DNA from 2 places in the Sodalis sp. C49 genome. Region 1 is predicted to be linked to the other one. Evidence: predicted binding sites of a transcription regulator. Region 1 holds the regulator's gene; the other holds the start of a gene.

What was found. The regulator ArgR, encoded in region 1, controls arginine synthesis, uptake and breakdown. The targets are predictions, from matches to a motif close to ANTGAATAAAAATACANT.
Region 2: the regulator ArgR is predicted to act here: its motif matches at 14,889-14,906, upstream of argA (amino-acid N-acetyltransferase).

What each region holds. Positions count from the first base shown of each region.
Region 1 covers NZ_CP163303.1:2,740,283-2,756,381, forward strand. The annotation lists gene ABUK12_RS12380 (DMT family transporter) at 1-11, opposite strand, end outside; gene rpmA (50S ribosomal protein L27) at 144-404, opposite strand; gene rplU (50S ribosomal protein L21) at 420-731, opposite strand; gene ispB (octaprenyl diphosphate synthase) at 989-1,960, shown strand; gene ABUK12_RS12400 (DNA-binding protein) at 2,015-2,401, opposite strand; gene ABUK12_RS12405 (helix-turn-helix domain-containing protein) at 2,585-2,848, shown strand; gene ABUK12_RS12410 (DNA-binding protein) at 2,897-3,280, opposite strand; gene mdh (malate dehydrogenase) at 3,788-4,726, opposite strand; gene argR (transcriptional regulator ArgR) at 5,180-5,650, shown strand; gene yhcN (peroxide/acid stress response protein YhcN) at 6,097-6,360, shown strand; gene mpl (UDP-N-acetylmuramate:L-alanyl-gamma-D-glutamyl-meso-diaminopimelate ligase) at 6,634-8,007, opposite strand; gene fbp (class 1 fructose-bisphosphatase) at 8,273-9,277, shown strand; gene ABUK12_RS12440 (methyl-accepting chemotaxis protein) at 10,955-12,559, opposite strand; gene ppa (inorganic diphosphatase) at 12,830-13,357, shown strand; gene ABUK12_RS12450 (gamma-glutamylcyclotransferase) at 13,427-13,774, opposite strand; gene ABUK12_RS12455 (autotransporter assembly complex protein TamB) at 13,777-16,099, opposite strand, start outside.
Region 2 covers NZ_CP163303.1:4,705,245-4,721,343, forward strand. The annotation lists gene ABUK12_RS21275 (prepilin-type N-terminal cleavage/methylation domain-containing protein) at 1-156, shown strand, start outside; gene ABUK12_RS21280 (hypothetical protein) at 114-719, shown strand; gene ABUK12_RS21285 (DUF2509 family protein) at 716-1,141, shown strand; gene ABUK12_RS21290 (prepilin-type N-terminal cleavage/methylation domain-containing protein) at 1,189-1,548, shown strand; gene recC (exodeoxyribonuclease V subunit gamma) at 1,628-5,041, shown strand; gene ptrA (pitrilysin) at 5,124-8,018, shown strand; gene recB (exodeoxyribonuclease V subunit beta) at 8,034-11,600, shown strand; gene recD (exodeoxyribonuclease V subunit alpha) at 11,600-13,450, shown strand; gene argA (amino-acid N-acetyltransferase) at 13,522-14,856, opposite strand; gene amiC (N-acetylmuramoyl-L-alanine amidase AmiC) at 15,088-16,099, shown strand, end outside.

The sequences.
Region 1 (16,099 bases):
TTTGTCTTCATGAGTGTTTAACGCGAAACGTGGCCGGAAAGAAAAGTAAAAAGCCCCGCAAGAATTGCGGGGCTTTGCTCTGTTATCGGGACGTGTTGCCTGGGCCGGGCTATCGGAGCCGCGGCCAGCAAAAAACGGAAAATTTATTCAGCTGCTACGATGCTGACAAACTTGCGGTTTTTCGGTCCTTTAACTTCGAACTGGATTTTACCAGTAGCCAAAGCAAACAGAGTGTGGTCTTTACCGCAACCAACGTTGGTGCCGGGGTGGAATTTAGTTCCACGCTGGCGAACGATGATGCTGCCTGCTAAAACAGCTTCGCCGCCGAAGCGTTTGACGCCCAGGCGTTTACTTTCTGAGTCGCGACCGTTACGAGTCGAGCCGCCAGCCTTTTTGTGTGCCATGAGTGTGCTCCCCTGTTAGGCGCCGATACCGGTAATTTTCACGTCAGTGAACCACTGACGATGGCCTTGTTGCTTACGATAGTGCTTACGGCGACGAAATTTAACAATCGTCACTTTATCGCCACGACCATGGGCAACTACTTCAGCTTGAATCTTTCCGCCATTGACGAAAGGAACGCCGATCTGAATGTCATCACCGTTGGCAATCATCATCACCTGGTCGAATTCAACGGTTTCACCCGTTGCGATGTCCAGCTTTTCAAGGCGAACAGTCTGACCTTCGCTGACCCGGTGTTGTTTACCACCACTTTGGAAAACCGCGTACATAAAAAACTCCGCTTTCCGCGCACTCAACTTAGATTCGTCCACAGTGCGCTATAAATATTCACAATAGGGCGCGAATTCTACGCAAAAAAGCGCCCTATGACAAGTGCAGAATACATACAGGAGACGAAAAAAGCGCAGTTTCTTCACCGGCATTTATCTCTGGCATTTTTCAAGTACAATCAGTAACACAGTTTCTACCATCTGGCCCCATGAGCAGCGTTACTATCTAACGGTTAAAATAAAGCCTAAAGACAATAATGAACCTTGATCAAATTACAGAACTTACCGCACATGATATGGCGGACGTCAACGCGATTATCCTCGAGCAGTTGAACTCCGAAGTCGCGCTTATCAATCAGCTTGGCCACTACATCATCAGCGGCGGGGGCAAGCGCATCCGCCCGATGATAGCCGTGCTGGCGGCCAGGGCCTTGCATTACGACGGCAAAAAGCATGTGACCGTGGCGGCGCTGATTGAATTTATCCATACCGCCACCTTATTGCATGACGACGTGGTTGACGAATCCGATATGCGCCGGGGCAAGGCCACGGCCAACGCGGCGTTCGGCAATGCCGCCAGCGTCCTGGTGGGGGATTTTATCTACACGCGCGCCTTCCAGATGATGACCGGCCTGGAATCGCTGCGGGTCCTGGCGCTGATGTCGGAGGCGGTTAACGTCATTGCCGAAGGCGAAGTATTACAGTTAATGAACTGCAACGATCCCGATATTAGCATCGAGAGCTACATGCGGGTGATTTACAGCAAGACGGCCCGCCTGTTCGAGGCGGCGGCGCAATCTTCCGCCATTTTGGCCGGCGCCACCCCCGAGCAGGAAAACGCCCTGCGGGATTACGGCCGTTACCTGGGCACCGCCTTCCAGCTAATCGATGATCTGCTGGATTACGGCGCCGACGGCAAGACCCTGGGCAAAAACACCGGCGACGACCTGAATGAAGGCAAGCCCACCCTGCCGCTGCTGCATGCCATGCGCCACGGGGACGCGCGGCAGGCGGCGATGATCCGCGAGGCCATTATCCAGGGCAACGGCCGCCACCTGCTCGACGCGGTGCTGGAAACCATGCATCAGTGCGGTTCCCTCGAGTACACCCGGCAGCGTGCGGAAGCGGAAGCGGATAACGCCATCACCTGCCTCGCCTGCCTGGAGCCGACCCCTTTTCGCCAGGCGCTGGAAAGCCTGGCGCACCTGGCGGTGCAACGGCAATTTTAGGAAACCGGCGGCCGATAGCGGGAAACCCGCCGGCAAATCCGTTCCCGGTGATTATCAGCGCTTGGGCGTCATGCCCAGGCGCGTCAGAAACCCCGTAATCCCCTCGCGCAACACCAGGCTGATGACCTCATCCCGTTCCTCCGGTTGAAATTGCTGATATATAGCCATCCAGGCCCCGAGAGGGTCTTTTTCCGGCGCCTTGCGCGCGGGATTGATCAGGTATTCGGCAACGGGCGTTTCCTGCATTTGCCGGCTGGTGAGCTCTTGTTGCACTTCGGCTGGTAAACTCTCAATGGCGAATTCCAGGCCTTTTCCCTGCACGCCCACGACCGGACGGCGGATCCAGTTTTCCCGCCGTGCCCGCGCGGTAATGCCTTGCCGGGTACCCGGAAGCTTGGCTACACCAATGAGTTCACAGGTCTTAAACCAGGCTTTTTTCATATCTTTTGCATTCCAAAAAGGGACGTCCATAGCAAAATTTGACATCATTGAGAAAATGGTGGAAAAACTTTAGGAAAAAATGTGCTATAAATTTTCCGGTGGCATAGTGAAATCAACTACGGGTTACTTACTTATGCTAATTAGTGCATTTACCTACCCTCAGTGAGCAGCAAGGGATTGAATATGTGTGAAAGGATAAAAGATTGGCACTCCGCCGATATCATTGCAGCGTTACGTAAACGCGGCACCACGCTTGCGGCCGTCTCTCGGGATGCAGGCTTGAGTTCGTCAACCCTGGCGAACGCCATGACCCGCCCATGGCCGAAAGGCGAATGGCTTATAGGGAATGCCTTGGGCATACACCCACTGGAAATCTGGCCCAGCCGTTACATTGATCCAAAGACGAATCAGTTGGTTGACAGAAAAAGCCTGATACGCTCCCGCTGACAGTAAACCAGGCCGGAATACGCCCCCGGGCGCGCCGGTCTTACCCTCCTACTCCCGATCGAGTCCCGCCAGGGATTCATCGGGATAATCCAGGCGTTTTAACAGGTTTAAAACGCCCTCCCTTAAAATAAACGACACCACGAAGTCGCGTTCCGCGCAGGAGAGCTGTCGGTGAATTTCCAGCCAGGTGGAAGAAGGTTCCTGCTGCGAGACCTTATATTCAGCAGTACCGGAACGGAGCGACAGCGTTTTTTTTACCGTGTCGGGCAGGCTTTGCCATGCATATTCCACAGCCTTGCCGCGTGCCCCTTCGCGTCGCCTTTTATGCCAGCCTTCTTCGCGCGCCCGCCGGTTCAGCCCTTGGCGCGTTTTAGGCAACCCACCGACGCCTATCAGTTCATGCGTGGCTATCCATTCCTTTTTTAGTGCCATCGTTTCCCTCCTTGTCTGGTAATAACTCTCGTTATCTCCATTCCGCAATACCTGTAAAACCCTTTTAACGCAGCGGTCTTACCCAGGCACGGTTCCGTTATAGGTTCGCTTTTGCAGTTTAGCCATTACGGCTTGCCGTTACGTCAATTACAACACAAAAAAAGCAGTAAGCGCTACAACGGATGTAAAAATGAGATCGTGGTTGGTTTTTATCCCATAAACTGAAAATAAACACTATTTATCAATAGAATAATTAAGTAAGGCAATTAACCTAGCGGCAGGTAAAACGCGTTTTTAATTGCAGAAATCGCCGATAAGACATGCTGGTAAATGATGAAAAACATGTCCACATAAGCTGGGGTAAAATACGTTTAACCTGATGAGGAAGGGACCAAATGAAGGGGAAAGGGTCGGAGGCCGGCAGATGACCGGCGCGTCCCACCGCCGGCACGTGCGATGGCGATCGCTAACAGCCGCGGCCCAGGGTTCCGGGTCGCGGCGTACAGGCTACTGATTGATGAATTTTTCGCCCAGTTCGATATCTTTCTTCAGCACATCCTTCATCTGTTCCAGCGCCTGCTGTTCGAACGCGCTCAAGGTACCGATGGATTGACGTTCTTCCAGCCCTTGTCTGCCCAACAACAGCGGTTGGGCAAAGAAACGGGTAAATTCGCCGTCCCCTTCAACGTACGCGCATTCCACCACGCCGGCTTCACCCTGCATGGCGCGCGCCAACGACAAGCCGAACCGCGCCGCCGCCTGGCCCATTGATAACGTGGCCGAACCGCCGCCGGCTTTCGCTTCCACGACCTCGGTGCCGGCATTCTGGATACGGCGGGTGAGATCGGCGATTTCCTGCTCGCTGAAGCTCACGCCTTTCACCTGTGACAATAAAGGCAGGATAGTGACGCCGGAATGGCCGCCAATCACACGCACTTCCACGTCCTCGGGCCGCAAGCCTTTCAGCTCGGCGACAAAAGTATTGGAACGGATGATATCCAGGGTAGTGACGCCGAAAAGCTTGCGTTTGTCATACACCCCGGCTTTCTTCAGCGCTTCAGCGGCAATCGCCACGGTGGTATTGACGGGATTGGTGATAATGCCGATTAACGCCGTGGGACAGGCTTTCGCCACCTGGTTGATCAGGTTGCGTACAATGCCCGCATTGACGTTAAACAGATCGGCGCGATCCATGCCGGGCTTACGCGCCACGCCGGCGGAAATAAGAACGATGTCCGCCCCTGCCAAGGCGGGGGTTGCGTCCTCGCCGCTAAAGCCCTTAATCTTGACCGCGGTGGGAATATGGCTGAGATCGACCGCCACGCCGGGCGTTACGGGGGCGATGTCATAAAGAGAGAGTTCTGAACCTGGAGGGAGCTGGGTTTTGAGCAACAGGGCAAGGGCCTGGCCTATGCCACCCGCTGCGCCGAGAACTGCGACTTTCATTCTAATCTCCTTATTATTATAGGAAAAATTAAATGCCGTCAAATCATCTGGTTATGATCATAGAGACATAAACGGGTAAAAACAAATCAGCGATCGCAAATTTGAGAATTGACGCATTAACTTCCCTTTTTTATCCCTATTAGCCGCCCGAATTCCCATGCCGGATGACCTCACCGGATAATGCCTGTCGCCGCCGTTCAATACCCGTGGTTAGCGTCCACACTACACCGACAGCAATGGTTAAAACAACATCAAATTAATAACATTCTCTTTACTTTTAACGGCCATGAAATATGGGAGCCCGGTCATGGTCGGTTTGAATAGATATTGCTAAGCTGATTGTTTTGCCGACTTAATTTGGCCATCCTGGCGGTGGCTGCGCATTGTTATTGCATAAAAATGCAAATTTATGCATAATTCGTCGGACAATACTGGCTACTGGTTTGGGAAAATATGCGCAACCACTTTAAACAAGAAGAACTGGTGAAAGCTTTTAAGGCCTTGCTTAAGGAAGAGAAATTCAGCTCCCAAGGTGAAATCGTTTTTGCATTGCAAGAACAGGGATTTGAAAATATTAACCAGTCCAAGGTATCAAGGATGCTGACTAAATTCGGCGCGGTAAGGACCCGCAACGCGAAGATGGAAATGGTCTATTGCCTGCCGGCGGAACTGGGCGTGCCCACCACCAGCAGTCCGCTGAAAAACCTGGTGCTGGATGTCGATCACAACGACGCGGTTATCGTTATCCATACCAGTCCCGGCGCCGCCCAGCTTATCGCGCGGCTGCTGGATTCCCTGGGTAAATCCGAAGGCATCCTGGGCACCATAGCCGGGGACGATACGATCTTTACCACCCCCGCCAAGGGTTTTAGCGTAAAGCAGCTTTACGAAGCCATCCTTATTCTGTTTGAACAGGAACTCTAAGCCGACGATCGGGCGCTTTATAACGCCAGCGCCTAACATTCGTGCTTTTCATCTCTTTTATGCCGCTGCAAAAGCGTCATCACGCCACAAATGATGCTGCCTTTGTGGTCCTAAGCCCCGCTAATATTCTCTCTATGGTTTCACCGCGGCGGTTTCCACCGCCGGTGGCCGGCCAGACAGCACGTTTGGCTAAAACTCGCTATCTGATTGAAATTACAATTATTTAACATGAATTGTATATTATTCAACCACTTTTAATAGCTTTTTCTTATATCATGCGAAAGTACAGAAATAAAGTTTCATAATAAATTATGAGCAAACTACTAATACCTGCCGTTACTAGTGTATACTTTGTTTCGTGATGAACATCACGTTTTACATCCTGTTGTCAGCAATAAAGAACAGCATGAAGAACGTCAGTCAAAAGAATAGTAGAGGTATAAAACATGAAAATTAAAACCGCAGTATCACTGATGACCGTAATGTCAGCCTTATCTTTCGGCGCCTTCGCCGCAGAATCAATCTCGCAGGATCAGGCCAGCGGCTTGCATTCGTTCGGCACCGTAAGCGTAGGCGGGATCGCGGGTGCGCCTTCCGACATCCATCAGGCGCTGAATCAAGCTGCTGAAGCCAAAGGCGCAACGGCATACCACATCACGGAAGCCCGTGAAAATGATACCTGGCACGCCACGGCCGAGTTGTATAAATAAGCACATGGATGGAGGGCACCGGCAGCGACTTGCCGCCGCGCCCTGGGCTGAATTGCTGAAAGCCGGCGGGTTCGTCAAGGCTTGAAACAATAATCAATAACGCAGTGCAGAAAGAGTTTACTCCAGAAGTCAAAGCGGTTATGCCGTCGTCGCCCTCAGTTATTCCTGTGTCCAGTAATAACCCAAGACGCGGACAGCCGATTCCCTCTCGTCGTCCTATCCGGCGAACCTTTTCCCCCGCTTGCGGGGGTTTTTTTGGCTTGCGCACGGCGCCTACACCGCCAGGCCGGCTTTCAGGTTTAACTGCGCCAGCAGTTTTTCATGAATGCCGCCGAAGCCGCCGTTGCTCATCACCAGAATGTAATCGCCCGGTTGCGACGTCTTGACAATCATTTCCACCAGCGTATCGACATCGGCGCTCCAATGCGCCGGCTGTACGCACGCCTCCGCCACCTCGCTCACCTGCCAGGGAATATGCTGGGGCTGGAATAAAAATACCTCGTCGGCGCGGCCCAGCGAAGGCGCCAGCTCATTTTTATTCAAGCCCATTTTCATGGTGTTGGAGCGCGGTTCCAGCACCGCCAGAATACGCGCGGTACCGCCAACTTTACTGCGCAACGCGGCTAGGGTCGCCAGGATTGCAGTGGGATGGTGAGCGAAATCATCATAGAGTTTCACGCCGTTGGCAGTCCCTTTAAGCTCAAGACGACGGCGGGCATTGATAAAGGATCCCAACGCCCGGCAGGCATCGGCCGGCTGCACCCCCACGTGACGGGCGGCGGCAATCGCCATCAGGCCATTATGCATATTGTGCTCGCCCACCAGATCCCACTGCACGTCGCCCATCAGCTCGCCTTGCAGGAAGACCTGGAACCGGCTGGCGTCCGCCGCGCTTTTTTTCGCCCGCCAGCTGCCTTCCTCACCGACATATTCCTGCTCGCTCCAGCAGCCCATCGCCATCACCTGCTTCAGATGCGGGTCGTTATCGGGCAGGATGATTTTCCCTTTGCCGGGCACCAGCCTGACCAGATGGTGGAACTGTTTTTGGATGGCTTTCAGATCGTCAAAAATATCCGCATGATCGAACTCAAGGTTATTAAGAATCAGGGTGCGCGGGCAATAATGGACAAATTTGGAACGCTTATCAAAAAACGCACAATCGTATTCATCCGCTTCCACCACAAAAAACGCGCCGTCTCCTAAACGTGCGGAAACGGTAAAATTCCCCGGCACGCCGCCTATCACGAACCCCGGCTGATAGCCGCACTCCTCCAGGATCCAGGTTACCATGCCGGCGGTGGTGGTTTTGCCATGGGTGCCGGCCACCGCTATCACCCAACGCTGCTGCAGCACGCGATCGTGCAGCCACTGCGGGCCGGACATGTAAGGAATACCCCGCTCCAGTACCGCTTCCACACAGGGATTGCCGCGGCTCATCGCATTACCGATAATGACCAGTTCCGGCTCGGGCGTCAGCTGCGCCGGATCGTAACCCTTGATCAGCACAATGCCCTGATCCTGCAGCAGCGTGCTCATCGGGGGATAGACGTTATCATCGGACCCGGTCACTTCATGCCCCAACGCGCGCGCCAGCATCGCCAGCCCACCCATAAATGTGCCGCAGATCCCGAGAATGTGTATGCGCATAATTTTTCCATTTTTTAACACGAACTGCGGCTCATTCTACCGCTGCGGCCGACTGATATAAACGGATTTGATGATGTACTCGCATTCGTTTAAGCTAAACTGCATTACATACGTAAGCGGCAAATCGATGAGTGTTAGCTCTGTCAGGTTAACCGGACTGTTACTCGGTCAGTGAAATCGGTCAGTGAAATTGGTCAGTGAAAATCGATTGTACCGCTTTTCATCCTTAGCAACATGGTCATTCTTTGGATCCAGGGAAAGTGATATGAAAACGTTAGGCGAATTTATCGTAGAGAAACAGCACGAATTTCCACATGCCACCGGTGAACTTACCGCGTTACTCTCCGCGATAAAATTAGGGGCGAAGATCATTCACCGCGATATTAATACAGCGGGTTTGGTGGATATCCTCGGCACCAGCGGCGTATCCAATATCCAGGGCGAAGTGCAGATGAAACTCGACCTGTTTGCCAATGAAAAATTAAAAGCGGCGCTGAAGGCGCGCGGACAGGTAGCGGGCATTGCTTCCGAAGAAGAAGACGAAATCGTTATTTTTGACGGCGAGCGCTCCACCAGCGGCAAATATGTCGTGCTGATGGACCCGCTGGACGGCTCATCCAATATCGATGTCAACGTCTCGGTAGGCACGATATTTTCCATCTACCGCCGGGTCACGCCGGTGGGCACGCCGGTGACGCTCGAGGATTTCCTCCAGCCCGGCAGCAAGCAGGTCGCAGCGGGTTACGTAGTATACGGCTCGTCCACCATGCTGGTTTATACCACCGGCTGCGGGGTCCACGCTTTTACCTACGATCCTTCCATCGGCGTATTTTGCCTCTCCCACGAAAGCGTACGCTTCCCGGCCACCGGCAATATGTATTCCATTAACGAAGGCAACTACATCAAGTTCCCCAACGGCGTTAAAAAATACATCAAATACTGCCAGGAGATGGACGAGGCCACTCACCGCCCCTACACTTCCCGCTACATCGGCTCGCTGGTATCCGACTTCCACCGCAATTTGCTCAAGGGCGGCATCTACCTTTATCCCAGCACCGCCACGCATCCGCAGGGCAAACTGCGCCTGCTGTATGAATGCAACCCGGTCGCGTTCCTGGCCGAACAGGCCGGCGGCAAGGCCAGCGACGGCAAAAACCGCATCCTGGATATCGTGCCGCAACAGCTCCACCAGCGTTCGCCGTTCTTTGTCGGCACCGAATCCATGGTCAACGACGCTGAGCGCTTTATGCGCGATTTCCCCGACGAATAATAACCACGCCTCGCGGCACGGCAGGTCCGCTAACGCTGAACTCAACGCAGACGTGTTAAAGGGAGAGCGTGCCGATGGGGTCGAATCGGGCGTGGTGTTCCCGCCCGACCGAGGCCCCATGGCGCGGTAGGCCCGCCAACGCTCATCTCAAAGCAGACGTGTTCAAGGGAGACCGTGCCGATGGGGTCGAATCGGGCGTGGTGTTCCCGCCCGACCGAGGCCCCATGGCGCGGTAGGCCCGCCAACACTCATCTCAAAGCAGACGTGTTCAAGGGAGTCCGTGCCAATGGGGTCGAATCGGGCGTGGTGTTCCCTCCCGACCGAGCGCCCCATGGTGCGCTAGGCCCGCCAACGCCGAACTTAAAGCAGACGTGTTCAAGGGAGAGCGTGCCAATGGGGTCGAATCGGGCGTGCTTTTCCCGCCCGACCGAGCGCCCCATGGCGCGCTAGGCCCGCCAACACTCATCTCAAAGCAGACGTGTTCAAGGGAGAGCGCGCCCATTAGGGCTGCTACGTATACAGCACGCCGTAACAGAGATAGACGAACCTTTTCGCCTGCATTTGCCTGCATTTAAATGGAAAGCGGCCAGCTTTGGCTGGGATTTCGCTGGCGCTTGCGGGGGGCTTATGTTGCCGCAGTGCGGGTTTCGCTTGCCGTGCGTTCGGTGGTTATATGGCGTGCCCGGTGCCGGCAAGCGACAAAGAGGCCGTACCGCGACGGCCTCCTTGACCTCCGCGCGCCCGGCAGGTCGCGCGTCGCTGCGCGATGCCTTCCGCCGCCCATGCCCCCGTTATGCACCGGCCCGGTTAGCGCTCCCGGCGCTACCGGGCCTTTCGCCGCTCCCGGCGGCTCATGCCGGGGGCACAGGCGCCGTCAGCGCGCTTTATGCCGGTCCACATGTCGCTGTTCGTACTGCATGTTATGAAGCGATAGCGGCGCTGTTGCTTAGGATAAGGTCAGGCGTCGGCATAGGATTAACTAATATGGGATGCAACGAGTAGGGAATACAGTTGGCGCAGCGAAAAACCGGTTATTCAGACATGCCCTTACCCGTTATCGTTATGCAGTCGAACAGTAAAACATTCATCATTCAGCGTTAAGTTTTAGCAGTAAAAAATACGCTTTCAGCCATCAGCCACTAAAAAAATGAATACTGGTAGTTTTCCCGGTAAGCGCATACCGCTAAGAACCCCAAAACGCCGATTTGCTCACAGGCGATGGTGTTGACGTGATGCCGGCATAGAGTGCGCCGGCGGCGCGCATCGCGGCTGGATGAGCCGCCGGGAGCGGCGAAAGCCCGGATTGCGCTGGGAGCGCATATCGGGCGGTCCAAAAAGCCGGGATGCAGCGCTGCCGGGAACCGCGCAGCGGCGCACGATCTGCCGGCCGCGCGGAGGTCAAGGAGGCCGTCGCGGTACGGCCTCTTTGTCGCTTGCCAGCACCCGGCACTGCATATAACCACCGAACGCACGGCAAGCGAAACCTGCACCGCGGCATCATAAACCTTACCGCAACGACATAACCCTCGCCGCAAGCTACACCCCCCCGCCGTGGCGACATCCATATTCACGGGTGCCCAATATGATGGCCGGACCATATCTGCCCGCCAACGCCGAACTCAACACAGATATGTCCAAGGGAGCACGCGCCAACGCCAGATCAGCGGTACTACACCTTCAGGCCGCCGCCTCCACGTCACTCACTTCTTCCGCCACTGCCGCCACCTCCTCAAGCTGAAACACCGCCATACTCTTCGCCAACTGCTGCGACTGCGCCTGCAGCGAACGCGTCGCCGCGCTTGATTCCTCCACCAACGAGGCGTTCTGCTGCGCCACCGCGTCCATCTGCGACACCGCCAGGCTAATCTGTTCAATGCCGCGGCTCTGCTCATCGGTGGCATTGGAAATCTCACGCATCAGCTTGGTCACCCGCATCACTTCCTCGGAAATTTCATCCATGGTCTCGCCGGCGGTATGGGCCATCTCCGACCCCTCGTTAACCCGCCCCTGCGACTCTTGGATCAACCCCTTGATCTCCTTCGCCGCCTCCGCGCTGCGATGGGCCAGGTTACGCACCTCCCCGGCCACCACCGCAAATCCCCTGCCCTGCTCGCCGGCGCGCGCCGCTTCCACCGCCGCGTTCAGCGCCAGGATATTGGTCTGGAACGCAATACCGTCAATCACGCCCAGGATATCGGCGATACGACGCGAACTCGCGGTAATCGCCTGCATCTTTTCAATCACGTAACAGACCACCTCGCTCCCCTTGTCGGCGGTATCGGACACCGCCCTGGCCAGCTCATGGGCCTGACGGGCATGCTCGGCATTCAGTTTCACCGTCTGGGTCAGCTGCTCCATACTCGCCGCCGTCTGTTCAAGCGCCGCGGCGGAGGCTTCTGTCCGCTGGGAAAGATGGGTATTGCCCTGGGCCAATTCCCGCGTGCCGGTATCGATTTGGCCGCCCGCCACACGCACCTCGCTCACGGTGCCGGCCAGCGCATCCTGCATCAACGACAGCGCATTGTTCAGACGCGCCAGCTCGGTGGCTTTACTGGCGCTCACCGGATAATACAGCGAGCCGGCGGCAATATGTTCCAGATGGACAATGGCGCCATCCAGCGGACGCAGGATAAATCTGCGCACCGCCAGCCAGGCTATCACCGACAACACCAGGGCCAGCACACAGGCGACAATCGTCAGCATCAACTGGATACGGGCGGCATCGGCGGCGTCACGCTGGATCTGCTGCCCGGTCTGCAGCGCATAGTGCTGAAAAGTGTCCAGCGCCTTATCCATCTCCAGGCTGAGCGGAGTAAGCTGCGTCTCCAGCACCTGATAATACCCGTCCGGATTCGCATTATTCAGGGCGACCATGACGGGCTTAACGCCCTGTTCATTATAACGCTGATACACCAGGTTCAGCTGCTGGGCGCGCCTGGCGCCCTCGGCGGTCACCGAACCGGTCGCCAGAAACGCCGCCATATCTTGGTCGGCCAGCTTGGCCAACGCCTTGACATTGGCCGTCGATGCCTGGGCTTCGTTGATAAGGCCGGTCTCATACTGCCTTACCGCCAGTGACGCCTCTGTGCGCGCCCTGAGCGAAGCGTTATAGCTGCGGGATAACAGGCCCAGTTCCTCGCCCTGAACCTGGTTAATGGCTTGCAGGGAACGTGAACTTTGCTGAATGGTACGAATGCCGATACCACCGACAATAAATAAAATAATGGTCATCACGATCAGCCAGGTCAGTAATCCAACCTTGACGCTCATGGTTTTCAACATAGCTCCGCCCCTGCATTTTCAGATGTTGATGAATACAAATCACCCGGCAGAGGCTGTACACTCCGCCCTGCATCGGTTATCGGTGGCACCGGCGAAGACTTTATCGATTCAGCGGGGATCAATCCGTTATATATCCGTTATGTGAGTCACCTCACAGGCCGGATTGGGTCGGTTAATTCGCCGCAGGCAAGTATTCGGCGGTGAACTACCGCATTTTTTGGTTATAATAGGCGCTAGGCCATTATTATTGGAAAGGTTAAGGAAACTGACATGAGCTTGAATCTGGTACCGGCAGGAAAAGATCTTCCCGAGGATATTTACGTCGTGATTGAAATCCCGGCCAACGCTTCCCCGATCAAATACGAAGTTGATAAAGCAACCGGTGCGCTGTTTGTCGATCGTTTCATGTCCACCGCGATGTTTTACCCTTGCAACTACGGTTACATCAACCATACCCTCTCGCTCGACGGGGATCCGGTCGATGTATTGGTGCCGACGCCGTACCCGCTGCAACCCGGTTCCGTTATTCGCTGCCGCCCGGTAGGCGTGCTCAAGATGACCGACGAAGCCGGCGAAGACGCCAAGCTGGTGGCGGTGCCGCACACCAAAATGACCAAAGAGTACGACAATGTGAAAGACGTGGAAGACTTGTCTCCGCTGCTGCGGGCGCAAATCACCCATTTCTTCGAACATTATAAAGATCTGGAAGCAGGCAAATGGGTGAAAGTGTCGGGCTGGGAAAACGCCGAAGCCGCAAAAGCGGAAATTATCGCCTCCTTCGAACGCGCTAAGAAATAAGTTACGCCTGTCCCTGTCCCGGAAATGCGCAAAGCCTGGTTTGCGCATTTCCTTGCCATCACTCAGGGTTCAGGATTCTTCGGCGCGTTTTACCCAGTCCCCACTCAACAACCGCCGCAATCCCTCCACCGGCCGCTGGTAGACATACATCCAGGCGCCGCCGTAAGGCGTCGCGATCAGGGCCCGTTTATACTCGCCGCTTTTGGTGCGCAGGGCATCCAACTCGGCCAACGTCGAGGAATCAATGCGATATACCTCACAATATACCGTTCCCGTGCCGGGGACGACCGCCGGATAATGACCGAGATCGTATAATTCAAAGCCGGAGATCACGTGATCGCCTAACCACTGGCCGTTCGTCATCCAATGACTGTTGCCTTGATTGCGTCGCAGACTACCGTAGACAATTATTCGCATTGTTAAAACTCAAACTGATAGAGCAAGTCCAATGCCTGATCGAGACCAGACACGGCTTCCAGATAAAGTCTCGGCATTAAACGGTAACGTAACGTTAACGTTGCCAATGAATCAAAAATACCGACCCCATATTTAACTTGCAAGCCGGGTGCAACATAACCACTGACCACGACCTGGGACTCGTCGCCGACACCTTGCGTATCCAGGGTTAAATTACTTACCCCGAACGCTGCGCCGATTTTACCCACAAGTTGCCCACTTTGCGCAACCCCCATCCCGATTAACATCGACGTCATCGCGCTGCTGTCGGCGCCGGGCGTATTAAGCCCCTGGCCCCGCAGCAGGTAAGACAGCGCCTCCTGCTGCGATTTCACCGGTTCGGTGAACACCTCAAGCCGTGGCTGATCCGCCATGCCGGTCACCCTGACGCCGGCGATCACACCGTCCGCCGTGTTATCCGGGTTACGAATGGCCTCAACGTTCAGCAGCGGCTGATCCGGCGGACCGGCGAACATCAATTGCCCGCGCCGGACGCTCAAATCCTGCCCATAGGCCCGGAAACGGCCGTACGGGATATTGATCTGGCCGTTCAGGCCCAGGCCCTGCTTATCCTGGATCATTTTCAGATCGCCCTCCAGCCGCGCCTTCAGTCCGAAGGCATCCAGCCGCACATCGCGGCCGACATGGATAACCAGGTTGCTGTTGATAACCGTGTTGACCTTTGCCTGTTCCACCGGGCGCAGCTGCTTATCGAGGATCACTTCGTCGGGCGACACGCCCACCGCGCTCGGCGGCAATTCCTTCACCTCGATCCGCGCCCAGGGTATATCGACCCGGCCGTTAAGGGTAAAGACCTGCGGCGCGGCCTCCAACACAATATCAGGTGAGACATCCATGCGCACCATGGGCGGCACGGTAATTCTTATCCCGGAGCCCTGGGCGGCGATCCGCGCGCGCCAGGCGCTGATATTGCTCCAGTCGGCGCTGCCGCCAAGGTTAAGCTGTCCATGGGTGGTATGGATAACCCCTTGCAGTGTCGAACTGGTGCCGTTGAACACCATCGCCAGACGGCTCTCATTCATGGCAAACGGCATCCAGTTGCCGCGCATCAGCAGCCGGTCCAGGCCCAATTGCCCATACAGCTGCGGCCGGGCGACGCTGCCGCCGACGCGCAGACGGGCGTCCAGGATGCCGGCGGCGCTTTCTCCCCGCGACAAAATGGGGTTAAGGACAGACAGCGACAGCCGGCTGATAGTAACGTCGCCGGAAAGCGTGCGTCGCCCCTGGGGATCGGCCACCGCCACCTGGCCGGTAAACTGGCCATTGCCGGCAATGCCCACCTGCCAGTCCAGACGCGCGCGGTCGTGATCCAGGCCGGCGTTGAGATTTAACGTCTCGAAGGCTACCGGCAACGCATTGCCCTGGACATTTTGTACCACCTTTACCCCCCTGCCCACCAGGGCGATTCGCGCCTGGGGCAATCCGCCGCCCGGTTGCCAGCTCACCTCCGCCCGGCCGGTAAACAGGCCGCTCAGCGCGGTGTCCGCCGGCAGGAAGGGACGGATCATCGCCAGATCGAAACGCTCGAGCACCACCGCGGCCCGGCCGCCGGCGCCGGCGTCGATGGCGGCGGGAACACAAAGCCGGGCGTTGGGATTCTGCCAGCAGTGGGGGCCGATAACGACGCGCTGCGAGCTATGCTGATAATCCAGCGTCATGGCGCGGGTTAACCGCCAGTCGCCCACCGGCGTGCCGATACGCGTCTGGGTCAGGGCGCCTTGCCAGCGCTGCCGCTGCCGATCATAGCCGCCGTTAAGCGATAACTCGCCGGCAATCGGATCGCCCTGCAAATTCAGGCGCAGCTGGTGGCGGCGCTCGTCGCCGGTTACCGCCAGGGTAAGCTGGCGCACCAGCAGGTTATCCTGCTGGAGTTGATCCAGGCGCAGGTTCAGGTCGCCGCGCACGATATCGCTAACGCGGAGATTGCCGGCCAGGGCGATGCGACGCACGGTCAGGGACTGCCAGCGCAGCCCGACGGCGTTCAGATCCATGTTGACCTGCGGCGTCTGCCGCTCGCCCCGTACCGTGAACCGGCCGCGGGCGGTGCCGGCCAGGCCGGGCAGGACGCCGTTCAGGTTCGGCGCATCGAGCACGGCGTCGAGAGCCAGTTGCTGGTTTAAATCACCCTTGATATCCAGGCTGTTGCGCCCCAGCGCCAGCCGGAGATCGGGAATATGCCACTGCCCGGCGGCGTTGCCGCTCAGGGAACCGCGGGCGGTCACCGGGTTTTGTTTGATATTGCCGTTAAGCGTCAGTTCGGGGATA
Region 2 (16,099 bases), 2.0 Mb from region 1:
GGCTACCTTACCCTGGCGGGACTGCGCAATACCGCCACGCCGGCCCACCTGACGCTCAGCAACCCGGCGGGCAGGATCAGGGTTATCCTGTCTGGCAAGGGGCGGGTCAGGGTGTGCAGCGAGCACGGCCGCTGGGCGGGGATCGGGCCGTGCTAAACCGGGCGCAGCGGGGGGCGGGCCTGGCGGAAACCCTGGGCGCCCTGGCGGTGGTGTCCCTGCTGCTGCTGGCCGGCCTGCGGCTGTTGCCGCTATTGCATCGCCTCAGCCACGGCGGCATGCAACAGGCCAGGCTGGTTCGGCAGATTGATTACAGCCTGCTGGCCATGGAAAAAGATTTGCGCCGCGCCGGTCATTGCCGGCCGCCCTGCGCACGGTCCGGCGTCGTGCTGGGGCAGCGACGCGGCGAGCGTGAAAATTCCTGCCTGATCGTCAGTTACGCCTTTTATCCGACCGGGGCCAGAACGCCGGGAGGCCGCGTCGTCAACGATACCTTCGGCTACCGTTTGCATCGCGGCGCCTTGGAAACCCAGCGCGGCGTCAGGCATTGCGACGAGGCGGGCTGGGCCAATATGCACGATCCCCGGCAGTTGCGGATAACACGGCTCAGGTTTGAACCGGTGGCGGCCCATGCATGGCGGATCACGCTGCATGGCGTGCAAAGCGATCGTCCCGGCGGCGGGTATCGGACCAGCCGGATCGTTGTCGGGCGTAATGGATGAATACTCAATCGCAGCGGGGCGGCGGCTCCCTGGCGGCGCTGCTGGCCGTATTGTTTACCGGCATGGCGGCCCTGGCGGCGTGGCAGCGTTTTATGGATGCTTCCCTGGCGTTGATTGCCGATGAACAGCATTACCTGAGCGCTTTTCATCAGGCCGAATCCGCGCTGTCGTGGGGAACCGGCCAGTGCTGGCGGGGGGAGGACGGGCAATGCCTGCGGCCGCCGGGCGGAAATTTCCAGGCCTGCCTGCTGGCGGGGGCGGGCGGCAGATGGATACTGCGCGGCCACGGCGATGGTGTAGCCGAACCGGTGTATCTGTACCGCGTGGTGGCGATGCGCCCTGTGGGGCAGTTGGGGGACGGCGCAACATCATGGCGTCTGACGCCGCTGCCCGCGGGCTGGCTGGACTACCACCCGGGCTGAATCCTTTGCGAGGTGTAATGAAAAGCTATCATCAGCGGGGGCACGGCATGCCGGAAGCATTAATGGCGGTACTGTTGTTTTCGCTGGTGGCGCTGTTTATGCTGCACTATCTGCAGCGGCTGGCGAACCGGCAGGAGGATGTGCGCCAGTACCGCCAGGCGTTGACGCTCAGCCACCAGGCGTTGGAAGGATATCGCCTGCCAAGCCTGCGGGACAGGCTGGCTGACAGCATGGACCTGCCCGCCGGTTGGCGGCTCGATATCGTCGTACAGCCGCTGGCCGGCGGCTGTACGCGGGTCAGTGCCGGGGTCGCAACCGCGCGCGGGCAACGGGCAACGCTGTGCGAATGGTTTTGTTTGCCCGTGGATGCGAAGCGACGTGGGGGTGATACCGTCGATGGCGGATGATCAACGCTTGTTTTCAGCGCGAATACCGCTAGAGTGTCGGCATGAGTAACACCCGTTGGGTCAGGCGAAAGGGGGCGGCATGTTTACGGTGTACCATTCAAACCAGCTGGATTTGCTTAAAGCGCTGGCCGCCGCGCTGATCGAGGGGCGTCCGCTGCGCGATCCGTTCCAGCCGGAGGTGATCCTGGTGCAAAGCTCCGGCATGGCCCAATGGATGCAGATGGCGCTGGCGGCGCGGTTCGGCATTTCCGCCAATATCGAATTTCCCTTGCCGGCAAGCTTTATCTGGCAAATGTTCACCCGCGTATTGCCGGATATCCCGCAGGAGAGCGCGTTCTCCAAGGATGCCATGACCTGGAAACTGATGGCATTGCTGCCAAAGCTGTGCCAGCAGCCCGGGTTCGAGGTGATCTGCCAGTACCTTAAGGATGACGGCGACCGGCGCAAATGTTTCCAGTTTGCCGCCCGTATCGCGGATCTTTTCGATCAATACCTGGTCTTCAGGCCGGACTGGCTGGAGCGCTGGCAGCGCGCAGAGCCGGTGCCGGACCTGGGCGACGCCCAGTCCTGGCAAGCCCCGCTGTGGCGGGAACTGGTGGCGTTCACCGACCGGGCCGGGCAATCTCCCTGGCATCGCGCCAACCTCTACGCCCGATTTATCCAGACGCTGGAAGAGGCGGCCGAATGTCCGCCGGGCCTGCCCGAACGCGTATTTATCTGCGGCATTTCCGCCTTGCCCCCCACCTATCTACAGGCGTTGCAGGCGCTGGGGCGCCATATCGACATTCATCTGCTTTTCACCAACCCTTGCCGCTATTATTGGGGCGATATCCGCGATTACGCCTTCCTGGCCAAGTTGCAAAACCGCAAACGCACCCATTACCGGGAGCCACGGGAACAGGGCCTTTTCCGCCGGCCGGCGGAGGCCGGGGCGCTGTTCAACGACGCGGGAGAACAGCAGGTCGGCAATCCTCTGCTGGCTTCCTGGGGTAAACTGGGCCGCGATAACCTGTATCTGCTGGCCCAACTGGAGGGCGTCCAGGAAGTAGACGCCTTTGTCGACCCGCCGGACGACGGCCTGCTATCCACCCTGCAGCGCGACATACTGGAACTGGAAGATCATGCCGTGGTCGGCATGACCCGCGAGACGCTGGAGAACAGCCGGACAAAACGGCTGCTGCAGCCCTCCGATCGTTCCCTCAGCCTGCATGTCTGCCACAGTCCGCAGCGCGAGGTGGAAGTGCTGCACGATCGGCTGCTGGCGATGATCGGCGACGATCCCAGCCTGTCGCCCCGCGACATTATCGTCATGGTGGCGGATATCGATCGTTATACGCCCGCGATCCAGGCGGTATTCGGTCATGCCGGCAGCGGGCGCTATCTGCCGTTTGCCATTTCCGACCGGCGCGCGCGCCATATCCATCCGGCGCTGCCGGCGTTTTTGTCCTTGCTGGAGCTGCCGCAAAGCCGCTTCGCCGCCGAACAGGTGCTGGCGCTGCTTGAGGTGCCGGCGGTGGCGGCGCGTTTTTCGATTAACGAGGACGGGCAGAAGTTGCTGCGGCAATGGGTCGCCGAGTCGGGCATCCGCTGGGGCCTGGACGACGATAATATCCGCGAGCTGATGCTGCCCGCCACCGGCCAGCATACCTGGCAATTCGGGCTGACGCGCATGCTGCTGGGGTACGCCATGGACAGCCATAGCGGGGACTGGCGAGGTATTCTGCCTTACGACGAATCAAGCGGGCTGATTGCGGAACTGGTGGGCCATCTGGCGGAATTGCTGGCGCAGCTCAGGCGCTGGCGGGACATCCTGCGGGAACCGCGCGACCTGGCCGGATGGCTGCCCTGTTGTCGGGAACTGGCGGCGGACTTTTTCCTGCCGGACAGCGAGACCGAAGCCGCGCTGGCCCTGCTGGAAACCCAATGGCAGGAGATCCTGCAATTCGGCCTGCAGGCTGCCTATGACGAACCCTTGTCGATCACGCTGCTGCGCGACGAATTATCCGCCCGGCTGGATCAGCAGCGCGTCAGCCAGCGCTTCCTGGCGGGCACGATTAATTTTTGCACGCTGATGCCCATGCGATCCATCCCTTTCAAGGTTGTGTGCCTGCTGGGCATGAACGACGGCGTCTATCCGCGTTCGCTGCCGCCGCTGGGGTTCGATTTAATGGCCGGCCAGGCGAGACGGGGCGATCGCAGCCGCCGCGACGATGACCGCTACCTGTTCCTGGAAGCATTGCTGTCGGCCCAGCAGCGTTTTTACATCAGTTTTATCGGCCGTTCGATCCAGGATAACAGTCAACGCTATCCGTCGGTGCTGGTCAGCGAATTGATCGAGTATGTCGCGCAGAGTTTTTACCTGCCGGGGGATGAGGCGGTGGATGTGGACACCAGCGCCGCCCGGGTCAGCGCGCATCTGTGCCAGTGGCACAGCCGCATGCCGTTTGCCGCCGAGAATTTTATCAAGGATACCGAACAGCAAAGTTTTGCCGCGGAGTGGCTGCCCGCCGCCAGCGCGGGCGGCAAGCCCCATCCCGAGTTTACCCGTCCGCTGGACCCGCAGCCGGTTACCCTGCTGGCGTTTGATGTGCTGAAACGGTTTTACGGCCACCCGGTGCGCGCCTATTTCCAGCAGCGTCTGGGCGTCTATTTCCGCCTGGAAGAAACCGAGCTGTCCGCCGACGAGCCGTTTGTCGTCGAAGGCCTGGACCGCTACCAGCTTAACGACCAACTGCTTAATACGCTTATCGCCGGGGAAGATCCCGACCGGCTTTACCGTACCTTCAGGGCGGCCGGATACCTGCCCTACGGCGCATTCGGCGAACTGTATTGGGCCAAACAGCGCGATGAAATGGCCCTGCTGGCTGAAACGGTGCGCGAACAACGCCGTGATGGGGCGCAAAGCATCGAGATAAGCCTGATGCTGGGCGACGCCGAACTGAGCGGCTGGCTGCCCCAGACGCAGAGCGACGGCTTGCTGCGCTGGCGTCCGGGCGTTTTATCGATGAAAGACGGCATGGCGCTGTGGCTGGAGCATCTGGCATGGTGCGCCATGGGCGGCGGCGGGGAGAGCCGCATGTACGGCACCAAGGGCCAGTGGCGTTTTGCCGCGTTGGCGCCGGAGCAGGCGAAAGCGTTTTTACTGACGCTGGTGACGGGTTATGGCCAGGGCATGAGCACGCCGCTGCTATTATTACACCGCGCCGGCGGCGCATGGCTGGCACAAAGCTACGACCACGGTACGGGCGCCATTGATTGGGGGGAATCCTGCCAGCTCCAGGCGCGCGATAAGCTGATGCAGGCCTGGCAAGGGGACGGCTACACGCCCGGCGAGGGACAAGACCCCTACCTGCAGCGGCTGATGCGGCAACTCAACGCGCCGCATGTCGAGGCGATTATCCAGGCGGCGCAAACTTACCTGCTGCCGCCGTTCAGCCTCAATCTGGCGGAAGCCGAAAAGGCACGACGGGGGAAAAAAAGCACGTTAAGCTAACAACACCGGCGATAGTCGGTAAATACATCGCGAAATAAGCGAAGAGGCCATGGCCGGCCCTTCAGGGTTGTTGGAGAGTGGAATGCGTAGATTGGTTGTGGGATTGTTCAGTTGTGCTGTGTTGTGTTGTTTGGGCATTGCGCCTGCCGTAGCGGATATCGCCGGCTGGCAGCCGATAAAGGAGACCATCCGCAAGAGCAGCAAGGACATACGCCAGTACCAGGCCGTCAGGCTGGCCAACGGCATGACGGTATTGCTGGTCAGCGATAAGCAGGCGGTGAAGTCGCTGTCCGCCATCGCGGTGCCGGTGGGATCGCTTGAGAACCCGGATGACCAGTTGGGCCTGGCCCACTATCTTGAACATATGATCCTGATGGGGTCGAAAAAATACCCACAGCCGGAAAACCTGGCGGAATTCCTGAAAAAGCACGGCGGCGATCATAACGCCAGCACCGCCTCCTACCGCACCGCATTTTACCTCGAGGTGGAAAATAACGCCCTGGAGCCAGCCATCGATCGCCTGGCGGACGCCATCGCCGAGCCGTTGCTCGATCCCGGCAACGCCGACAAAGAACGTCATGCGGTCGATGCCGAACTCACCATGGCCCGCGCCAATGACGGCTTACGCATGGCGCAAATCCGCGCCGAAACCATGAATCCCGCCCATCCCGGCTCGCGTTTTTCCGGCGGCAACCTCGACACCCTACGCGATAAGCCGGGCAGCAACCTGCACCAGGCGCTGAAGGCGTTTTATCATCGTTATTACTCCGCCAACCTGATGGTGGCGGTGATCTACGGCAATCAGCCGTTGCCCGAATTGGCGCGGATCGCGGCCGCCACCTACGGACGCGTGGCCAACCGCCACGCTACGGTGCCCAAGATTACCGCACCGGCGGTGACAAAAAAGCAAACCGGCGTCCTGATCCACTACCAGCCGGTGCAGCCGCAGAAAATGCTGCGCATCGAGTTTCCCATCACCAATAACAGCCAGGCTTTTCGCAGTAAAACCGATACTTATATCAGTTACCTGATTGGCAACCGCAGTCCGAACACCCTGGCTGACTGGTTGCAGAAACAGGGACTGGCGGATGCCATAGACGCGGGCGCCGATCCCATGGTCGATCGCAACGGCGGGGTGTTCGCCATCGCCACGTCCCTGAGCGATAAAGGGCTCAGGCAACGGGATGAAGTGGTGGCGGCAATCTTCAGTTACCTGAAGACCCTGCGCGAACAAGGGATACAGAGGCAATATTTCGATGAGATTGCCCATGTGCTGGAACAGGATTTCCGCTACCCGGTGATTACCCGCAATATGGATTATATCGAATGGCTGGTGGACTCCATGCTGCGGGTGCCGGTACAGCACGTGCTCGATTCCGCCTATGTGGCGGACCGCTACGATCCCAAGGCCATCGCCGCGCGCCTGGACGGCATGACGCCGGACAAGGCCCGCATCTGGTTTATCAGTCCGGACGAGCCGCATAACAAAAGCGCTTATTTTGTCAACGCGCCTTACCAGGTGGATAAAATCCCGGCGCAACGGCTGACGTTATGGCGTCAGACCCAGCCTCATATCCAGCTGTCGCTGCCGGCGCTCAATCCCTATATCGCCAGCGATTTTTCATTAATCAAAGCCACCGCGGCGCCGGCCTATCCGCAACTGCTGATCGACGAACCGGGACTGCGGCTGCGTTATATGCCCAGCCGGTATTTCGCCGACGTGCCGCGGGCGGATATCACCCTCAATTTCCGTAATCCCGCCGTCATGGCTTCCGCCCGCAATCAGGTGCTTTATTCCCTGAACGACTATATCGCCAGCCAGGATCTGGCCGAGCTCAGCAATCAGGCCTATGTGGGCGGCATCAGCTTTTCCACCTATGAAAACGACGGGTTGACCATTAAAGCCTCGGGGTATACCCAGCGCCTGTCGCAACTGGTATTAAGCCTGGTGGAGCGTTACGCCACCTTTACGCCGACGGTTGATCAGCTGTTACAGGCCAAAAGCTGGTATCGCCAGCAGCTGGACGGCACGGAAAAAGAGAAGCCGTACGCGCAGGCGATGATCCCGGTCAAAGTGTTGTCGGCCCTGCCGTATGTGGAACGGGATGAGCGGCGCGCCCTGATTGACGGCATGACGGTACAGGATGTGATTGATTACCGCGAAACCCTGTTCAAGCCCACCGCGCTGGATATGCTGGTGGTGGGCAATATGACGCCGCAGCAGGCCACCGAGCTGTCGGCACAGCTGAAGAAACAGATAGGTTGGACGGGCACGCAGTGGCGGCGCGCCGACAAAGTGCAGATTACCCGGCCGCAGCTGGCCGTGATGCAAAAACAGGGCGGCAGTTCTGATGCGGCGCTGTCCGCGGCGTATGTCCCCGCCGGCTATGACCGGATACAGGGCATGGCTAATAGCTATATGCTGGCGCAAATCGTGGAGTCCTGGTTCTACCAGCAGCTGCGCACCCAGGAACAGTTGGGATATGCGATTTTTATGGTGCCAGTATTTGTCGGCGACCAGGGCGGGATCGGTTTTGTGCTGCAAAGCGGCACCCGCCAGCCCGCATACCTTTACCAGCGTTACCAGGCGTTTTTCCCCGAGGCGGAACGGCGGCTGCGCGCTATGGCGCCCGCGGATTTCGAGCAGTATAAGCAAGGCATTATCAGCCAATTGCTACAGCAGCCGCAGACGCTGGCCGAAGAAGTGGGACAATATACCGATGATATCGAGCGCGATAACCTGTCTTTCGATACCCGTGCTAAAGTAGTGGCGGCGCTGCGACAGCTGACGCTCGCGCAGTTGGCTGATTTTTTCCATCAGGCGGTGATTGCGCCGACCGGGCTGGCGCTATTATCCCAGATTGGCGGCAGCGGCGACGGCCACGCTCCGGCGGAATATGCCGCGCCCGCGGGCTGGCAGCTTTATCCCAACGCCTCGGCGCTGCAAAGGACGTTACCCGTGCTTGCTCATCAATAGAGGAAAACAGCATCCTTGACCGCGCAGATACTTAATCCGCTGACGTTGCCGTTGCAGGGCGCAAGCCTTATCGAGGCGTCGGCGGGTACCGGGAAAACCTACACGCTGGCGGCGCTTTATCTCCGCCTGCTGCTGGGGCTGGGCCAGCAGGCGGCTTATCAGCGCCCGCTCAGCGTGGAAGAAATCCTGGTGGTGACCTTTACCGAGGCGGCCACCGAGGAACTGCGGGGACGCATCCGGGAGAATATCCACCGCCTGCGGCTGGCCTGCGTGCGGGGTCCTTCCCTGCGTGAACCCGGCAAGGACGACCTGTTTCAAGAACTGCTGGCCCAGGTCGCCGATACGGAGCATGCCGCCCGTTTACTGCTGGCGGCCGAACGGCAGATGGATGAAGCGGCGATTTATACCATTCATGGCTTTTGCCAGCGCATGCTCGGCCAGAATACCGTTGAGTCGGGTATGTTGTTCCAGCAAACCCTGGTGGAAGACGAATCGGCGCTCAGACGCCAGGTCTGCGCCGACTTTTGGCGCCGCCATTGCTACCCGCTGCCTTACGCCATCGCCCAGGCCATACACCAGGAATGGGACGGTCCGGAAAAACTGTTGGCTGAATTGCTGCCTTATATGCAGGGCGAGGCGCCGGTGGTGCGCAATCCGCCGGATAAAACCGAGTCCATCCTGGCGCGGCATGAGCGCATTATCGCCCGCATCGACGCCCTTAAGCGGTCATGGCGCCAATCCGCCGGTTTGTTGCCGGCCCTGGTGGGCGACTCAGGCGTCGATAAGCGCTCATACAGCAGCAAAAACCTGCCTGTGTGGCTGGATAAAATGTCAGCCTGGGCCGCCGCGCCAACCGATGATTATGCGGTGCCAAAAGAGCTTGAACGCTTCCGCCAATCGGTACTGCGCGCCAAAACCATCAAGGGCAGCCCGCCCGAACATGCCCTGTTCGACGAAATCGACCGGTTTTTCCAGGAGGCGTTGACGCTGCGCGAGCTGATTTTTGTGCTGGCGCTGGATGAAATGCGCCTCGCGCTGCAACTCGAAAAGCGCCGGCGCGGTGAACTGGGCTTTGACGATCTGCTTAGCCGTTTTGACGAGGCGCTGCGGGGCGAGGGCGGTGACGCCCTGGCGCAGTCGGTGCGCGCGCGCTATCCGGTGGCGATGATTGACGAATTCCAGGATACCGACCCCCAGCAATACCGCATTTTCCGCCGCCTCTATGGCGGGCAGCCGACCTGCGGGCTGGTATTGATTGGCGATCCCAAACAGGCGATTTATGCTTTTCGCGGCGCGGATATTTTTACCTATATGCGCGCCCGCAGCGAAGTTAGCGCCCACTATACTCTCGGCACCAACTGGCGCTCCTCGCCGCCCATGATCGGCGCGGTGAACCGCCTGTTCCAATCGCTCGCAAACCCCTTTATTTTTGCGCAAATTCCCTTTTTGCCGGTCGCCGCCGCCCCGGAAAACGACGCGCTGTCGCTGATGGTCGACCAGGCGCCGCAGCCGGCGCTGCGGGTCTGGCTGCTGGCGGGGGACGGAACCGGTGTAAGTGAGTACCAACATTTAATGGCGCGCCAGTGCGCCGCCGCCATCAGCGACCTGCTGACCGCCGGCCGGGACGGGCGCGCCTGGCTTAACGGCCGCAAGGGACGCGAGGCGCTGCAGGCCTCGGACATGACGGTGCTGGTGCGTAACCGTAATGAAGCCTCCCTGGTGCGCGACGCGTTAAGCGCATTGTCGATCCCCGCGGTTTACCTGTCCAATCGTGACAGCGTTTATGAAACGCCGGAGGCGCGCGAGCTGCTGTGGTTGTTGCAGGCAATCCTGATCCCGGGCCAGGATAACGCCCTGCGCTGCGCCCTGGCCACCAGCCTGATGGGGCTTGACGCCCAGGATATCGATGCCGTCAACCACAACGGCCAGGCCTGGGACGCGCTGGTGGATGAGTTCGCCGAGTATCGCCAGCTGTGGCGGCAACGCGGCGTGCTGCCGATGCTGCGCCAGGTGATGATCGCCCATCAGATAGCGGAGAACCTGCTGGCCAGCGTCAATGGCGAACGCAGGCTGACCGATCTGCTGCATCTGGCCGAACTGCTGCAGGAAGCCTCGGCGCAGCTGGATAACGAACACGCGCTGGTGCGCTGGCTGGCGTTGCAGATTGAACAGCCCAACACCCAGGCCGATAACCAGCAGCTGAGGCTGGAAAGCGACCGCCATCTGGTGCGGATCACCACGGTGCATAAGTCCAAGGGATTGGAATTTCCCCTGGTATTCCTGCCGTTTGTCGCCGATTTTCGTCTGCAAAAGCGCCCCTTGTTCCATGACCGCAGTGATTTCCAGGCCTGGCTGGATCTGGCGGCCTCCGAGGAGAGCCTCGCGCTCGCGGAGGAAGAGCGGTTGGCGGAAGACCTGCGCCTGCTGTACGTGGCGCTGACCCGTTCCATTTATCAATGTTGCATCGGTATCGCGCCGCTGTTTCGCGGCTCCCGTGCCAAAAACGGCGATACCGATGTGCATCAAAGCGCGTTGGGCTACCTGATACAGCAGGGCGAGCCCGGCGGCGGCGCCGTCCTGCGGGCGCGGCTTGAGCAGCTGTGCGCAGCGGATATCGTCCTGGACGTGATTACCCAGCCGCAGGGGCGCCCCTGGCAACCGGCCGTGACGGCGCGGCATAGCCTCGCCGCCCGGCGCTTTCAGCCGCGCGCGCAGGACAATTGGCGCGTCACCAGTTATTCCGGCCTGCAACAGCACGGCGGCGGACCGGGGCTGATGGAACTGCTGCCCCGGCTGGACGTCGACGCGGTGGGCGAACGCCGTCAGGATGCCGAACCCGAGCTGTCGCCCCATACCTTTGCGCGCGGCGCCTCCCCCGGCACCTTCCTGCACGCCCTGTTTGAATCGCTCGATTTTACCCGGCCGCTTGATAAGGATTGGCTCAATGGGCAACTGGCGCAAAACGGCATCAGCGACATCTGGCGACCGGTTATCGGGCAGTGGATGGACCGGGTATTAAACGCGCCGCTCGGCGCCTCCGGCATTACGCTCTCCCGGCTGGCGCCGGGGCGGAAACAGGCGGAGCTGCAGTTCTATCTGCCGATCGACGCCACAGTGACCGCCGGCGCGCTGGATACGCTGTGCAAACGCTACGATCCGTTGTCCGCGCGCTGCCCGCCGCTGGATTTTCCCCAGGTGCGGGGAATGCTGAAGGGGTTTATCGACCTGGTGTTCTGCTGGCAGGACCGTTATTACCTGCTGGACTACAAATCCAACTGGCTGGGCGAAGACGATGCCGCCTATACGCCCGAGGCGATGGCGCAGGCCATGGCGGAGCATCGCTACGATCTGCAATACCAGCTGTATACCCTGGCGTTGCACCGTTACCTGCGCCATCGCCTGGCGGATTATGATTATCGCCGCCATTTTGGCGGAGTCTTTTATCTGTTCCTGCGCGGCGTCGCGGCCGATAATCCCGGCAACGGCATATTTTACTGCCGCCCTGAACCGGCCCTGATTGACGGCCTGGATACATTATTCAGCCAGGGCGCGGCGGTCACCAGCGAGTATAAGGCGATTTAATGGACGTTGTGATCGAGCAGGCGCAATTACTGCGGCTTTGGCGGCCGCTGGATATCCAGTTTGCCCGCATGCTGGCGAGCGCGGATGAGCCGGCGCTGCTGCTGGCTTGCGCCTGCCTGAGCGCCGACGCCGGCGCCGGACATGTTTGCCTGCCGTTGACGCTATTGCAGCCCGGCGGCCTGTTCAACGGCCGGCATCCGCAACTGGCCGAGCATGCCTGGCGCCTTGCCGGCAAGCCCTCGCCGGACGAGTGGCCGCGTTTGCTGAACGCGTCGCCGGCGGTCAGCGACGGTTCCAGGCCCACCCCCCTGGTATTAGATCAGGGCCGGTTGTATTTGCAGCGCATGTGGCAAAATGAACGGCGGGTCGCGCATTTTTTTAACGCCATCCGGCCCATGCCCGCTGGGGATGAAGCGCTTATCAGGCGGGTGCTGGACCGGTTTTTCCCGGCCGGCGCCGGCGAGGTGGACTGGCAGAAAGTGGCGGCGGCGGTGGCTATCACCCATCCGGTGGCGCTGATTTCCGGCGGCCCGGGCACCGGTAAAACCTCGACGGTGGCGAAAATGCTGGCCGCCATGGTGGTGCTGGGCGGCGATGCCCGTCTGCGTATCCAGCTGGCGGCGCCCACCGGCAAGGCGGCGGCGCGCCTGAGCGAGTCCCTTGGCGCGGCGCTGGCGGCGCTCGGCCTTGACGAACGGCAGCGGCGGCTGTTTCCCGCTGAAGCCGTGACGCTGCACCGGCTGCTGGGCGCGCAGCCCAACAGCCAGCGCATGCGTTACCATCAGGATAATCCGCTGCATGTAGATATCCTGATTGTCGACGAAGCCTCGATGGTCGATTTGCCGATGATGGCCAGCCTGATCGCGGCGCTGCCGCCGCGGGCGCGGGTGGTTTTTTTAGGCGATCGTTGCCAACTGGCGTCGGTGGAAGCGGGGGCGGTGCTGGGCGATATCTGCTTTCTGGCGGAGAACGGCTATAGTCCCGGGCGTAATGCGCAGCTGCGGCGGCTTACCGGCTGCGAGGTGCCGGCGGGTACGCCCGTGGCGGGACACCAGACGGGGGACAGCCTGTGCCTGCTGCGTAAAAGCTACCGCTTTGACGCGGGATCCGGCATCGGCCGTCTGGCCAATACCGTTAACAGCGGCGATGGCCGGGGGGCGCTGGCGTTGCTGAAATCCGGGCGTGATGAGGACGTGGCCTACGCGCCGGTGCGCGACGGCGAAGACTATCTGCGCCTGCTCGACGGGTGCGTGGCGGGCTATCGTGATTACCTGCGGCTGGTGCGGGACGGCGCCGGGGCGGGCGCGGTGTTAGCGGCATTTGACCGCTATCGCCTGCTGTGCGCGCTGCGCGAAGGGCCCTTCGGCGTCGCCGGCCTTAACGCGCGGATTGAACAGGCGCTGGCCCAGGCGGGATTGATTAAGCGCCAGGCGGATGCCGTCGGCAGGGGGTATGCGGGACGGCCGCTGATGATCACCCGCAATGCGCCGTCCCTTGGACTGTATAACGGCGATATCGGTATTATGCTGCCGGATGCGCAGTCGGCGCTGCGGGTCTGCTTCCCGCTGCCTGACGGCACCATCAAGGCGGTGCCGTTAAGCCGTCTGCCCGATCATGAAACCGCTTTTGCCATGACGGTGCATAAATCCCAGGGGTCGGAGTTTATCCATACGGCGCTGGTGCTGCCCAACCAGTTTCTGCCGGTGCTAACCCGCGAGCTGGTCTATACGGCCATTACCCGCGCACGCGAGCGGCTGTCGGTCTATGCCAACGACGAGGTGATAAGCCAGGCCATCGCCACGCCGACCGAGCGGCGCAGCGGCCTGCGGGAATTGCTGTTAAAGGGGTAGGCCGCCGGCAGGCTTGCCGGCGCACGCGGTAGCCGGCGGGCGTCCCGGGAATGCTCGCCGGCGCAGCCCGGTTACTGGCCGGTGAGGTCCGCCACCAGGATTTTTGAACGGCGATGGTAGTTATACAGCGCCTGCTTCTGCTGCGGCAGCACTTCCACTTCCGCCGGGGTAAAACCGCGCTCCTGGAACCAGTGAATGCTGCGCGTCGTCAGTACAAACAGCTTTTTCAGCCCCATCTGGCGCGCCTGTTGCGTAATACGCTGCAACAGCATTTCGCCGCGCGACGAGCTGCGGTAATCGGGATGCACGGCCACGCAGGCCATCTCCCCCAGCTGTTCTTCCGGAAAGGGGTAAAGGGCGGCGCAGGCAATGGTCAGGTTGTCCCGTTCGATAATGGTGAATTTATCGATTTCCATTTCCAGCTGTTCGCGGGACCGGCGCACCAGGATGCCCTGCTGCTCCAGCGGGCGTATCAATTCCAGGATGCCGCCGATATCGTTAATGGTCGCGCGCCGCACCTGTTCCGCGCTTTCCATCACGATCTGGGTGCCGATGCCTTCGCGGGAGAACAGTTCCTGCACCAGCGCGCCGTCATCCTGATAGCTGATCAGATGGCAACGGCGCACGCCGCTGCGGCAGGCTTTCACCGCGCCGCGCAAAAAGCGCACCGTGCCGGAATGGTAATCGCCTTTTTTTTCCAGCGCGTCGATACGCAGCTGGGCCTCATTGGGAAACAGTTCGGATATTATCTCGCCCTTATCGTCACACACCCCTTGCGAAGAACAAAAGCCGATAATCTTTTCCGCTTTCAGTTTGATAGCCAGCTGGGTGGCCACTTCTTCCGAGGTCAGGTTAAAGCTCTCGCCGGTTACCGATACCGCCACCGGCCCGAGCAGCACGATAGCGCCGCTGTCCAACTGGCGATGTATCGCCTCGTCGTCGATACGGCGGATGCGGCCGCTGTGGCAGTAGTCCACCCCGTCGTCCACCCCGAGCGGCTGGGCAATGATAAAATTGCCGCTGACCACATTAATATGCGCCCCCTGCAGCGGCGTATTGTTCAGGCTCATGGACAGCCGCGCGGTAATATCCAGCTGCAGCAGGCCGGCCGCCTGCTTGACCAGTTCAAGGGTCGGCGCGTCGGTGACGCGGGTGTGCTTGTGGTAAATAGGTTCCAGGTGGTGCACCGACAGATTGGCGTCGATTTGCGGCCGTGCGCCGTAGACCAGCACCAGGCGGATGCCCAGGCTGTGAAGGAGGCCGATATCATTAACGATGTTGGCGAAGTTTTCATGTTCGATGGCTTCGCCGCCTAACATGACGACAAACGTCTTGCCCCGATGGGCATTGATATAGGGAACTGAGTGACGAAAGCCTTGGACCAGTTCAGTACTACGTTCCTTCACGGCAAATCCTCTGTGAATGATTATTCTGATTTTGTGTATTTTTATTCTATAAATAGGGTATTGGCAAGCAGCATTTTTCCCCATTCTTGTTTGTAAAGAATCGAAAATAAACCCCGAAGCACTAAGCATAGAGCCTTTTAAGGATGACAGATACCGGCGGATTCGCTAAAGTTTTTGCCATTCGAAAAAATGACTGCTTTTTCATTATATTAGCTTTTATCCTGGGGCGATATGCCGGATTCACATCATAATAAGGGGCGCAGGCGACTGCTGCAGGCAACCGCCGCCACCTGGCTGTTAACGCTCAGTCGCATCGGAATGGCGGCGCCGCTGGTAGTGGCCGTGCGCATCTGGCCCGCAGCCAGTTATACCCGCATTACGCTTGAATCCCAGTCCCCCTTGCGCTATCGCCAGTTTGTCCTTGGCAATCCCGACCGGCTGGTGGTGGATATCCAGGATGCCCAGCTTAATTCGGTGCTGAAGGGCGCCGGTCAATTGGTCAGGGAAGCGGACCCCTACATCAGCCGGATACGGGCCGGCCAGTTTGACGATCGCACCGCCAGGATGGTGATCGAACTGAAGCAGCCGGTCCAGGCGCGCTTCCTGGCCCTGCCGCCGGTGGCCGGGTTCAAACATCGTCTCATCATGGATCTCTATCCCCGGGCCGGCAGCCGTTCCGCGCTGCAGGACGATCCGCTGCTGGCGCTGCTGGAGGACTACAATCAGGGCGATCTTGCGCGCAGCCTGCCGCCCGAATCCCAGGCGCCGCGCGCCGGCAAAGCCGGGCGCGACCGGCCGGTTGTCATCATGCTCGACCCCGGCCATGGCGGTGAGGATCCTGGCGCCATCGGCAAGTTCCGCACCCGCGAAAAGGATGTGGTGCTCAAGATTGCCCGCCACCTGCGCGCCTTGATTGACCGTGAGCCCAATATGAAAGTCTATATGACGCGCAATGAGGATGTCTTTATTCCGCTGAAGGTCAGGGTGGCGAAAGCGCGCAAACAGCGCGCGGATCTGTTCGTCTCCATTCATGCCGACGCGTTTACCAACCGCGCGGCACGCGGCGCGTCGGTGTTTGCGCTGTCCACCAAAGGGGCCACCAGCGCCGCTGCGCGTTTCCTGGCGCAAACCCAGAACGCCGCGGACGATATCGGCGGGGTAGGCAAAAGCGGCGACCGCTATCTGGATCATACCTTGTTTGATTTGGTGCAGACCGCCACCATCAACGACAGCCTGAAATTCG